Linked DNA regions of Roseivirga sp. BDSF3-8. The protein of the gene in region 2 interacts with the protein of the main gene of each other region in a pairwise test. Links are inferred from orthologs where the notes say so. Each region holds a gene or a part of one and is shown on either strand. Other genes may lie near its edges.

Evidence for each region.
Region 1: the proteins of priA (region 2) and AB9P05_RS08515 interact in binary tests that used the Escherichia coli proteins (3 or more experiments, as listed by UniProt). The link is inferred for Roseivirga sp. BDSF3-8 from one-to-one orthologs.

The regions. Positions count from the first base shown.
Region 1 is NZ_JBGNFV010000001.1:2,088,941-2,094,156, forward strand. The notes cover bases 2,501-5,216. They hold AB9P05_RS08515 (single-stranded DNA-binding protein), read right to left. Parts: upstream 4,236-5,216; coding sequence 3,765-4,235; downstream 2,501-3,764. Other genes in these bases: gldE (gliding motility-associated protein GldE), read right to left, coding at 2,501-3,730; mutY (A/G-specific adenine glycosylase), read right to left, coding at 4,278-5,216. In the rest of the region: ATP-dependent DNA helicase RecG, read right to left, coding at 1-1,786; gliding motility lipoprotein GldD, read right to left, coding at 1,791-2,396; more of gldE, read right to left, coding at 2,405-2,500. UniProt on the Escherichia coli protein: Plays an important role in DNA replication, recombination and repair. Binds to ssDNA and to an array of partner proteins to recruit them to their sites of action during DNA metabolism. Acts as a sliding platform that migrates on DNA via reptation.
Region 2 is NZ_JBGNFV010000001.1:640,822-648,954, forward strand. The notes cover bases 2,543-5,674. They hold priA (primosomal protein N'), read left to right. Parts: upstream 2,543-2,923; coding sequence 2,924-5,425; downstream 5,426-5,674. Other genes in these bases: AB9P05_RS02570 (peptidoglycan-binding protein), read left to right, coding at 2,543-2,863; AB9P05_RS02580 (YccF domain-containing protein), read right to left, coding at 5,586-5,674. In the rest of the region: AB9P05_RS02550 (TonB family protein), read left to right, coding at 1-477; AB9P05_RS02560 (energy transducer TonB), read left to right, coding at 1,050-1,358; AB9P05_RS02565 (GNAT family N-acetyltransferase), read left to right, coding at 1,442-2,008; more of AB9P05_RS02570, read left to right, coding at 2,090-2,542; more of AB9P05_RS02580, read right to left, coding at 5,675-5,960; AB9P05_RS02585 (ABC transporter permease), read right to left, coding at 5,981-8,133.

The DNA of each region.
Region 1 (5,216 bases), 1.4 Mb from region 2 along the record:
TCATCAAGATGCAGTAAGACTGATCAGCGCCTCGCCCTACCCTGCCTCTAAGTTGATGAAGCTGTGCCAACCCAAAGCGTTCGGCATTTTCTATAACCATTACAGAAGCGTTGGGCACGTTAACACCTACCTCAATCACCGTAGTGGCTACCATAATATTTGTTTCCCCTTTAACAAAACGCTGCATTTCAAATTCCTTCTCTTCAGGTTTTTGCTTGCCATGCACAATGCTGACTTTATATTCCGGAAGAGGAAAAGCCCTGGCTACGCTTTCGTAGCCATCCATCAGGTCCTTAAGGTCAAGTTTTTCGCTCTCTTCAATCAAGGGGTACACAATGTATACCTGCCGGCCAAGTGCAATTTGCTTTTTCAGAAAGCCGAATATTTTCAGCCGCTTATTGTCATAGGCATGCATCGTTTGGATAGGTTTGCGACCAGCCGGCAGTTCGTCTATTACTGATAGGTCCAGATCTCCGTAAAGGGTCATTGCCAGCGTCCTGGGTATGGGTGTGGCTGTCATCACTAGCACATGGGGCATATACCCTGAACCCTTATTCCAAAGTTTTGCGCGTTGTGCTACGCCAAATCGGTGTTGCTCATCTATGACAGCTAGTCCGAGGTTTTCAAAACGGACCCTGTCCTCAAGGATGGCGTGGGTGCCGACCAATATTTTGAGCTCCCCTGATTCCAGCCCGGCTTCTACTTCACGCCGTGCCTTAATTTTGCTGCTACCAGTCAGTAGCGCAATCGGCATATTCATCAGTTCAGCGTACTCCTTAAGTCCTTTGTAATGTTGCTCCGCCAGTATTTGCGTTGGAGCAATAAGAGTCGCCTGTGCCTTACTGCCTATTGCAAGGAGCATGCAGATAAATGCCACCATGGTTTTACCACTGCCTACATCTCCCTGCAGTAACCTGTTCATCTGCCTGCCACTCTTAAAATCGCTATAAACCTCCTTTATTACACGTTTTTGAGCACCTGTAAGGTTAAATGGAAGGTGGCTTTCATAGAAATGCTTTAAAAGGGCTGTATCCTTCAGTAGCATTCCCTTCAGCTTTTCAGTACGGCTAAGCTTTAGAGTAAGTAACCTTAACTGAACGTAGAACAGCTCTTCGAATTTAAGACTGTGCCTTGCCAGCTTCAGCCATTTTTGATCTGCAGGAAAATGAATGTGTCTAATAGCCTCAGCCTTATCCATAAGGCCGTACCGTTCACGAATATAGCCTGGCAGTGTCTCGCGAATTTTAGGAATAGCTGTAGGGAGGAGTGCTTTAACAAGCTTGCTCAGTCCTTTGCTGTCAAGGTATCGGGAGCGAAGCTTTTCGGTTGTAGGATAGACCGGTTGCAGGTATCCGCCTGCATCGTGCCTTGTGGTGTATGCTTCCAGTTCCGGGTGGGCTATGGAGGCTTTTGCTCCAAAGAACTGAGGGCGGCCAAATACTACGTATTCTGTACCTGTACTGATGCGTTTCATGACCCATTGGATACCCTGGAACCAGGTAAGCTCTATACTTCCTGTGTCATCCGAAAAAACTGCAACCAGACGCTTTTTTCTTCCTATGCCGGATATCGCCAGGTTTCTGATCACTCCTTTTACCTGGACGTGGGTCATATCCCTGTTTATGTCCCGGATCTTATAAAGTCGTGTTCGGTCCTCGTAACGAAAGGGATAATGCTGAATGAGATCACCATAGGTGAATATGTCGAGCTCCTTATTAAGAAGAGCTGATTTTTGGGGCCCTACCCCTTTTAAAAACTCTACCCTTGTATCAAAAAAACCCGTCATGCGGCTACTCTTCCTTCCACTCCAGGGAATTGAGCATGTGAATGATATCTTTTTTTACATACTCGATAACAGGTGCCAAGGAGTCGTTTTTTGTGGCAGTGGGGAAATAAAGAGCACCCCGTAAAAAGTGTTGACTGGAGTCTGTTGTAAAAAACTGAAACTGCGTGGGCACTTCTCCTTCCAGTTCAGCCACTACAGCCGTTCTGCCTTTCGGTGTTCTTATCACCGTCTCATCGATAGCATAAGCTTTGATCTGGTGCTTGGAGGTAAGTCTGGTAGCGTCGCTTACATATTCTTTCACTAGGTCGGCACTGTCCTTTACGGATTTGTAAGTGATGACTACATTTGCGCCGAGGTCTTTGTATAGAAGATCTATCCAGTATCGCTCACTTATGTATGAGCTATCGTCTACTATCTGAGCTTCTTTGGAAAACTCGAACCAATAAGGAAAGCTATCAGGAAGTGCCTGATACCTATGTTCTGGCAGGTCAATTCTATTATACCCTTTGGGTTTAGGGGTGAATGTTTCACTTTCGCATGCACATATGCCTAATGTCATCAGGCATAGCCCGGTAACCAGAGTCAGAAAGTAATTACCTCGATATCTCATTTTCCGGCTTATATGTTCGTTTTTTTCTTTACCAGTACCCTTACTCTTTTAATGCGGCGATTGTCTACTGCCACAGCAGTGAAGACAAATTTATCGAAGGTAATTTTATCCCCTGCGCGCGGAAGCTTTGTATTCAGTTCAAGAAGTAATCCTCCGAGAGACTCACTTTCCCCTTTGACCTCTTCAAATAATTGGGCGTCTTCATCAATGATTTTACAAAAATCATTAAGGGATGTCTTTCCTTCAAATACAAAGGTATTTTCATCCAATTTATTGTAGGCAATATCCTCATCGTCAAACTCATCGTTAATCTCGCCTACAATTTCCTCTATTACATCCTCAAGTGTAATAAGGCCCGAAGTGCCCCCATATTCATCCACTACAATGGCCATATGAACCCGTTTCTCCTGAAAGTCTTTGAGTAAGCTATCAATTTTCTTACTCTCAGGGATAAAAAATCCAGGACGAAGAAGTTTCTGCCAATTGTAAGTGTCCTCCCTGTCAGTATAAGGCAACAGGTCCTTTATATAGAGGATACCTTCAATCTTATCTATCGTTTCACGGTACACAGGAATTCTGCTGAAGCCAGACTTATTGATGCGGTCCATGAGCGTATGAAAGTCATCCTCGATATCTACGGCTGTAATATCCAGCCTGGACTTCATCACCTGCTTTACTGAAATGGTACCGAAGTTAACAATCCCTTTTAAAATACCTTTCTCCTCCTCTGAGGCATCGGTATGAGTTGTGATCTCTAAGGCTGTATTGAGCTCATCTACCGACAGACTATAGGCTTTTTTTTCCACACGCCTCTCCACCAAGTCACTGATGTGGAGCAAAGCCCAGGAGAAAGGCCGGAATACAGACCGGCTGATATCCAGAAAAGGCGCAGTTACTTTGGCAAAAGGGATGTTGTTCAGGGTAGCGTAGTTTTTGGGAATCACCTCGCCAAAAAACAATATAGCAAAGGTGATTGCCGCAGTAAGTGATGCCACCAGCAGGCCTTCCGTACTTTTTGATCCTACAATCTCCCAGGTTACGAAGGTAGCCAACGTCACAATAGCGATATTGACAAGGTTGTTAAGAATCAGGATAGTGGCGAGTAACTGCTTAGGGTGCTCCAGCAAGGTATATACTCTTTTTTCCCGTTCGTTGCTGCTCTCCCGGCATTGACGTACGTCAGCCGGTGAAAGGGAGAAGAAGGCCACTTCTGATCCTGAGATCATGGCCGAAAGAAAAAGTAAAAATAAGATGAGAAGCCCGTTAACCATATAGAAAACAGGCATCCCAAACGTATCAGCCAATAGGATGAACCACGGATACGGGTCGTCTATCGTTGATTCCAAAATTTGTTAATTAGTTCGACAATCAGAATGGTAGATCATCTGTTTCGTCATCAAATGAAGCGATGTTCTCAGCAGGCTGGTTGCCACCTTCCTGTGATTGTGATGAAGAAGATGATGAATAACCTCCTCCGCTGTTGCCGCCATTATAATCATCGTCTCCACGACCGCCCAACAGCGTAAGGTCCCTACCTACAACTTCAGTAACGTAGCGCTTATTTCCGTCACGGTCATCGTAAGAACGGGTAGTGAGTTTACCCTCGATATAAACCTGCTTGCCTTTGCGCAGATACTTTTCGGCAATTTCTGCCAAAGGTGACCAGAGCACCACATTATGCCACTCGGTATTAGTTACCCGCTCACCGTTGCGATTACGGTAGGATTCGCTTGTAGCAATGGAAAAATTCGCTACTGCGCGTCCACCATCCAGGTGCCTTACTTCAGGGTCTTTGCCCAGGTTCCCTACTAGTATTACTTTATTGACTCCTCCAGCCATAGCTAACTTTTTTTGCCCAAAACTACGAATCTTTTCATGAACTCAGCAAACGGTGAGATCTTTTAAAAAATTATCAATTAAAACGGGCTTTGGCAATTTTTCGACCTTTTCTTTCGAAAATTCCTGTAAACCAGCATTAAATAAAGTTTTGCTCAGATGCTCCTCCTTAAGCTCAATAACAAAAAAAGTAGCCTGAATGCGTTGATGAGATAGTAAATGTTTCCGGGTGGCAGATACTGATTCCAGTATACCACCTTTATTCATAACATGTCTTACAACAGGGTCTTTTTCTATTAGTTCCGGTGTGCCAGCCTCTTTCGTTTCCACCAGATAAAAATCATATAGACCCTGCCAAATATCATTAGGACCTCTGGCATTAAGGTACAGGTTTTCGTCCTGAAAGAATACTATATAATTAAAATATCGGTTCTTTACCTTCTTTGCTTTCGACCTTACAGGTAATTCTCCCTGCAGGTTATGTTCAAAGGCAAAACAGCCAGACTGTACGGGGCACTCCCTGCATCCCGGATTGGCAGGGGTGCAGTGTAAGGCACCGAATTCCATCATAGCCTGATTAAAAACTCCGGCCCTGTCGGCAGGCATAATGCTTAGCCCCAGTTCAAAGTAGGTTCGCTGATTTTTCGGCACCTTCACATCCGAACGGATACCGAATAGCCTGCTCAGTACCCTCATTACATTTCCATCTATGGCCGGCACTTTTTCATTATAGGCAAAGCTCGCAATCGCTGCTGCAGTATAGGGGCCGACACCCGGTAATTTCAGTAGCTCTTTATAGGTTTTTGGGAAGTTTCCGCGGAGTTCTTGTACAATAAATTGTGCGCATGCATGTAAGTTTCTGGCTCGCGAGTAATATCCAAGCCCCTGCCAGTGCCTAAGCACATCTTCCTGTGCGGCATTTGCCAGGTCTTCGATTTTTGGATAGGCTTCGATAAAGCGCTCAAAATAGGGTAGCCCCTGAGC
Region 2 (8,133 bases):
GTGGTGCGCAATGCTCCAAACTGGAAACCCGGAAAGCATGAAGGTAAAGTGGTAAAAGTAAGGATGGTATTACCTATAGTTTTCTCATTGCATGGCGTTCCCGATAAAAAAGTTTACATAGGTATAAAACCTGCCGATTGGGAGAAATTTACAGTTCTTCATAAAAAGCCCATCTTAAAAAAGGGAATGCCTCAATTGACTACCTACTTAAATGAAAATTTTAACTATCCGGAAGCGGCTTTAAAGGACAGTATACAGGGCGCTGTTAGCGTACGATTCACTGTTAGCGAAGAGGGAAAGGTTAGTCACATAACTCCTCTTACAGAAAAGGGGTATGGATGTGAAGAGGAACTGGTTCGGCTAGTAGAGAACATGCCTGAATGGAAGCCCGGAAAAGACTATAGTGGCTACAAAATTGACACAGACCTGATTCTTACGGTCTACTTCAGGCTTGAAGAACAGGACCTGACTTTGTAATAAGGTCTCTGTGTGATGGAAAACCTGATTATTATAAATTTTCTATTTCATAATTTTTTGAGTCTGTCTCCGCAATTTCCCTATAAATAAGGGTCGAACATAACCTATTTAATAGCATGAAAAACACACTTTACACTTGTTTCGCAACAATAATTCTTTTGTTCATCACCACACTAAGCGGAATAGCCCAGGACAACCCGGAAGAGACATATACAATAGTGGATGAAAAACCGGTGCCCGCAGGGGGCATGGAAGGGTGGGCTGCCTATTTACAGCAAAACCTTAAATACCCCACACAGGCTAAGCGATTGGGCACAGAAGGCAGGGTTTATATCCAGTTCGTAGTGAATAAGGATGGAAGTATAAGTGATGTCCTGGCCATAAAGGGCATTGGGTCGGGCTGTGACGAAGAGGCTGAACGAGTCATACGTAACGCCCCAAACTGGCAACCTGGCAAACAGCGAGGCAAAAATGTCAATGTTAGGATGGTAATTCCAATTATATTTAAGCTTTCGCATGATGGTGGTTATGAAAGGCCCATTTTACGCGCGGCAAATCCTCAAAAAATGGCTATGCTGAGCAAAAGACCAGGCTATAAGGGCGGATTAAGTGCCTTGGAAGCCTATCTGAGTGAGCATAGCACCCACCCACGTAAAGGCACACTCAAAGAACATAAAATTGTCGTCGATGTCGCGTTCAGCATACAGAAAGATGGCTCAGTAGATAAGGTTAAAAACCTAAGTACAGTGCCGGCAGAATATGAAGATGCCGCAGAGAATATTGTTAAGAACATGCCTGCCTGGAACCCGGGTATGAAAAATGGCAAACCCGTCTCTACCAAGCTGGAAATAAGCATTATCTTTTACCCGGAAAAAGACTAAACTAAGGCTGAGCTAGATTATGCAGCCACTTGGCATGCACTCTGTCGTCTAGGGCATCTCTATCTTAAGCTATCCGGAAAAACATGGACCTAAAAAAACTCTTCTCAAAAATACCTACCCTTCATACCGACCGTCTTACGCTCAGGGAAGTCTCCAGCCATGATGCCGATGGGGTCTTTAAGGTATTCAACGATGATGAGGTAACGCACTTCAACTTTCGCAATTATCTATCCAATGTCCGTGATGCCCGCCAGCGGATTCAGTACTGGAAAACCTGTTATGCGCAAAGTCAGCGTTTGTACTGGGGTGTATTTCAGGATGATCAATTTATAGGCAATATCGGCCTGGTGCATTTTGATCTGAGGGGTGACCGGCTCGAGATTGGCTACAACCTGGGTAGAGAGTACTGGGGCCACGGACTCATGAACGAGGCCCTTACAAGAATACTGGACTACCTGTTTGCCGAAATCGGGGTAAACCGGGTAGATGCCCTGGTACTACCTGGCAATGAAAGCAGCGTAAAGGTGCTGAAAAACCTCAACTTCAAAAAAGACGGCATACTACGCGGTGCTGCCAAAAAACGCGACGAGGGATATGAGGATGTGATTTTGTATGGTCTTGTGAAAAAGGACTTTATCCATCACTTATAGACTGGATTGTGTAATATCCAATTAGGATTTACTTTTTCTCATTACTCCTCATCACCTACTTTTGCAGGTAACCATTTTACCATGAAACCAATGATTACTCTCCTGGCCGTAATGGACCTGCCTGTGGTAGATATACTAGGCATGGGTACCGCAGGACTGGGCTTTTTGCTGGCCTTCCTGTCTTTCCGTATGCTTACCAAAGAGCAGGGCCGGGACATGGTACGTCAGCCAATGCTGTTTGCTATTTACATTTTCATGATATTCAGCATTGCTTTATGCGGATTCGGCCTCGTAAGTCAGCCCCTTTTGGCAAAAGGCGATAATGAAGGGAACGAACCCACAGACTGCCGCCTGGAAGTAGACCAGGCTGAAAAGAAACTCGAGGAATGTAAAAGAGTGAATGAAGAGGCATTAACACCTGCGACACTGGCGCTGATTTCCGGTGAATACTTTGATGCCTCCATGAGCAAAGATAGCCTGATAGCACAAGTGCGGGCGCTGACCGAAGCGGGAAATGAGCTAATCAACCATCGCCGGCAATATGCCTATACCCTGTTTGAGCTTGAAATGCAGATGCACGGTCAAAATATAAACCTGCGCCTGGAAAACAGCACGCCCCCCGCGACTATCCGTAGCATTCAGGTGGCACTGCAAGGGCTGGAAAGATATAATGGCCCGATAAATGGCGACCGCCAAGCCACCTACGAAGCGGTGGTACGCTTTCAGCAATGGCTGAACCAGGTAAACAACCAAAACGACTCACCTTATATAAGGCCTGCCAACTATGGTATATTTGGCTTTCGTACCCTGGAGGCACTTCGCACGCAGTACCGCCTTAGCAGCAACCAGGGATAATCACTGGCTGAGGGTTCGCAAGTGAGCGAGCGATTGCCTATTTTTACCGGCTGCATGCGTATGGAAAATAACTCTCCCGCCGACTCCCTATTATTTGCAGACCTGATCCTGCCGGTGCCTATTCCCAAGCGATTCACCTACCTGGTACCGGAAGATATGCACGCCGATATTACAGAAGGGGCCAGAGTAGTTGTGGCATTTGGTCGCCAGCCGGTAGTAACCGGCGTAGTGGAGCGCCTGCACCATACAGCCCCCGAAGCCTATGAGCCTAAGCCTATTGATGAACTGCTTGACACACAGGCAATCATGCATCGCCGACAGTTTGACCTGTATGACTGGATGGCCTCATACTACCTCTGCACTATTGGGGAAGTGATGGCGGCGGCTCTTCCTTCCGGACTGAAATTAAGCACCGAGTCGTTCATTCAGCTACACCCTCATGCCGATGCGGAGGCGGCCATGCCCGATTTATCTGATAAGGAGGTGTTACTTATTGATGCCCTGCTGGATCAGCAGGTAATCAGCTACCAGGACGCCGCTGCCATATTGCAGATTAAGAGCTATCCGCGAATACTGAAAATACTACTGGAGAAGGGGCTGATACTGACCTACCAGGAAAAACGTGAGCGATTTGCCCCTAAAACGGAAAACCGCCTGCGGCTGGCTGAGGAATATGCGGAGGATCCCGGTATGCTGGAGGCTTTACTGCCTGAGTTAGAGCGCGCGCCAAAGCAGACAGACGCTGTAATGAAATACCTGGCTCTGGTACCTGTACTGCAAAGGCCGGGGGCTAATGTGGCCGGCATTGCCAAAAAAAGCCTCACCGAGGCAGACATCTCCCCTGCTGCCATCCGTACTCTCATTCAAAAAGAGATTTTTCAGGAATTCAAGGTAACCATAAGCCGCTTTGGAGACCTGCCGGAAGCCGACCAGGCTTTACCCGTCCTTTCAGAGCTTCAGGCGGGTGCCCGTGATGAGATTATCCATCTGTTTGACAGCAAAGAGGCGGTCCTGCTGCACGGCATAACGGGCAGTGGCAAAACAGAAATATACATGGACCTGATAGCCAAGGTCCTGGAGCAAGGTCAGCAAGTACTTTATCTGCTTCCGGAGATTGCCCTTACCACCCAAATCGTAAGGAGGCTGCAGGCCGTCTTTGGCGAGAGGCTAGGCATATACCACTCCCGCCACTCGGCCAATGAACGGGTAGAAACCTGGAAAGGGGTGCTGGAAGGGCGCTTTGATTTTATCGTCGGGGTACGGTCCACAGTGTTCCTTCCTTTTGATAACCTGGGCCTGGTGATAGTTGATGAAGAACATGAGCCCAGCTACAAGCAGTTTGATCCTGCCCCCCGGTATCATGCCCGCGACGTCGCGCTGATGCTGGCCCGCCAGCATCATGCAAAGGTATTGTTAGGCTCAGCCACTCCCTCTATGGAAACTTATGCCTTGGCCATCCGCAACCGAATCGGGTATGTGGAGCTATCCAGCCGCTACGGGGAGGCCAGCCTGCCTGATATACACCTGGTGGACACCCGGCTGGCACGCAAGCAGAAAAAAATGCATGGCGAGTTTTCGCCCCAACTGGTAGAAGCCCTCACCGAAACCTTTGAAAGAAAAGAACAGGCCATCATATTCCAGAACCGGCGGGGTTACAGTTATTTCATTTCCTGTGAAGACTGTGGGTGGATTCCTACCTGCCGGCAATGTGCAGTAAGCCTCACCTACCACCAGTTTCGTAACGAAATGAAATGCCACTACTGCGGCTACAAAGAAAAGCAGCCCGGGGTATGCCCTGCCTGTGGCTCAGCCAAGCTGAAAACGGTAGGCCTGGGTACTGAAAAACTGGAGGAAGAAATAAAACTGCTCCTACCTGAAGCCAGGGTTCAACGGATGGACCTGGACACTACACGGACAAAATATAGCTTTCAGCAAATACTGGAAGACTTCGGCCAGGGCTATGTGGATGTATTGGTGGGTACTCAAATGGTGAGCAAAGGGCTGGATTTTGATAATGTGAGCCTGGTAGCAGTCTTTGATGCTGACAGGATGCTGCATTTCCCTGATTTCAGAAGCCAGGAGCGTACCTATCACCTCATCAGCCAGGTTAGCGGACGTGCGGGACGTAAAAACATTGCCGGCAGGGTCATTGTGCAGACTGGCAACCCTATGCAGCCGCTACTACAACAGGTGGCCGCACACGATTATCAACGCATGGCTGAACTGGAACTGGATGAAAGGAAAAAATACGCTTACCCTCCTTATGTACGGCTGGTAAAAGTCACGCTGAAACATGCTGACAGGGAACGGGTGGAAAAAGCTGCGCAGAATCTGGCAAGCCTTTTCAGGGCTGCCATAGACCCTCAGCGGGTCCTTGGCCCGGTAGAGCCTGGCATAGCCAAACTGAGAAACCAATGGCTGATGGAGATTACAATCAAGCTGGAGCGGGACCCCGGCAAGGGCGCCGCAGCAAAAGAAAGGCTGAGGCAGGAAGTAATTTCTCTGCAGCAAAATAAGGCCTACCGCTCAGTACAGGTGGTTTTTGATGTGGATCCGGTTTAAAACAAAAAACTTCTTTACCAGGGAAGGTTACTTTTTCCAGACTAATCAATAAAGGGTGGTGTCATCTTAAACCGTGAGATTGACTAGGATCAACCTAACCTATTCCCACGGATATTTGGGGGAGTCCTTACGGGCTCCCCTATTTTTTTACCCCTTCCTGCTAATATTCTTCTCTGAGGTCATACCCGAAGGGCGCAAAACTAAGCCGCATTAATTTGAAATGCTGAATACCAAAAGGAATACCTATGATGGTTATACATAACCCTATTCCCAGCACCAGATGCGTCAGCGCTATCCAGATACCGGCAAATATGATCCAGATGATATTAAAAAAGGCATTGACCACAAACAGCCCTCCGGTACGCTCCACCTTCTTGCCGAATGGCATCAGTTGAGCAATACCAAGCTTCCATGTTTGTAGCCCAAATGGAATACCGACTATGGTAAGGCAAAGTACAAGCCCACCCCAGGCATATTCAAGAAAAACGGCAATTCCCCCCAGCACCAGCCAAAGGAGGTTCAGTAAAGTTTTCATATTTATTTAAGCATTTAGGTTCATACTTCTTTACGGAGCACAGCCAGGGGAGGTCTGCTCACCACCTCCCGGCTATTAAACAAACCGATACCCACAGTGAGGCCGGTAATGACGATAAAGATAAGTAAAAGCGACAACCAGGGCAGACTGAAGGTAATATTAAAGACAAAAACAGCGAGCAGTGCACTGGCCAGGGCCGCGAGCAATATTCCGGTAAAAACAGCCAGACTACCCAGGAAAAGGTATTCGAATAGCTGAATGAGCCATATTTGCTTACGGCTGGCACCAATGGTACGTAGCAGTACGCTCTCCCGGATACGCTGAAAACGACTGATGAGTACCGAGGCTATAAGTACGATAAGCCCTGTTAGTATGCTAAATAAGGCCATAAAACGTATTACGAAGGCCATTTTATCCACAATTTCACTGGCCTTATCAAACATCCTTCCCAGGTTGATAATCGTCACATTAGAGAATTTACTAACGACAGCCTGTTGTATGTCCGTAGCTACTTCATCTGAAGACACTCTGGTGAAAACCAGGGTAAAATGGGGGGCCTTTTCAAGCACACCCGAAGGAAACAGCACCATGAAGTTTGCATCTACCTCCGTCCAGTTTATCTCCCGGAAACTACCTACATAAGTATCCACAGGCAACCCCTGAATGTTCCAGGTGATCTTATCACCTATGACCACACCGAGACGTTCCGCAAACTCCTGGTCAAGGGAGATAAACACAGAATCACCCGGATTCTGTACCTGTCCTCTCCATTTGCCCTCAGTGATTTTTTCAGAAGGCGTAAGCTCATCACGAAAGGTGATGCGATATTCCCAGCTCAGGCTACGGTCACTATAGTCATCAGTGGTATCAGCCAGCAGGGCCTGCCTGCTTCGGTTATTTATACCCGAGATACGGGTGGTAACCACGGGCACCTCCGTAAGCAGAGGCAACCCGGCACTATCCAGGATTTCCACCACCCCGTCACGCTGTGCCTGTTGTATGTCGTATAAGATAAAGTTTGCCTTATTTGCCCCGTCTGCAAAGCGTAGCTCGTCAAGGAGCATATGCTGCACAAACACGAGGCTTGCAAGCATACCCGTTCCCAGCCCGATAGATATAAGCAGTACAATAGTTTGATTCTGTGGCCTGTAAAGATTAGCTACCCCCTGCCGGTATACATAAGGCCACCCGGCTGGAATAAACCGGCGAACAGCCCACATAAGCAGGCGCCCGGAACCAAATAATATGAGGTAGGCAAAGCAAATAAATAAAGTAAACAGCCCTGCCTCTGTCCACTCTCCGGTTTGGACAAAAGCAAATATAAACACGAACAATACCACTGCCAGAATAACAGTCCATCGCAGCCAGTCCCGCTTGGAAGTGGTGGGCTCGTATGCAGCCCTCAGCGTAACCAAAGGAGACACCTGCCTGATACTTAGCAGAGGAAGTAGCGCAAACAGTATTGAGATGAAGAAGCCGGTGAGTATCCCCTGAATGATAGCAAGAGCACTAAGGCCTGTACTTACCTCCACAGTAAGCATACCCTGGAAAATACTTGGGATGACGTATTGCAGCAAGCTACCAAGTATAGCCCCTATTACACTACCAATGAGGCCCATAGTACCTATCTGGATCAGGAAGATGAAGAAAGCATCCGCTCCCTTAGCGCCCAGGCACCTTAATACGGCTACGTAGGGGATCTTACTCCGTATGTATACATGCACCGTACTCGCTACACCGATACAACCAAGCAGCAGGGCGATAAAGGCCACAAGGTTTAAAAACCCGGTAAGCTGATCGAAGTTACGACGCAGGCGCTCCTTTCGTTCCTCCACAGTCGTGGTACGGATGTCATCCAACCGCATGCGTTTTTCATATTTTTCCACTAGCTTATCAGGCCTGGTTTCATCGTCATACCTCAGGTAGTACTTATATGAAGCTCTGCTTCCTGCTTCCAGCAATCCGGTACTATCCACTAACCGGCCAGGAATAATTAATGGCGGTGTAAAGCTTCGCGAAAAAGTGGATGAGCCGGGTATATCCAGCAGAGTACCGGCCACCTTAAACCAATACTCCCCTACCCTGACCGAGTCACCGGGCTGCAAGCCCATTTCCTTCATTACAGCCTCATCTACAAGTGCCCCTCCATCATTCAGGTAAGATGCCGAAGCAG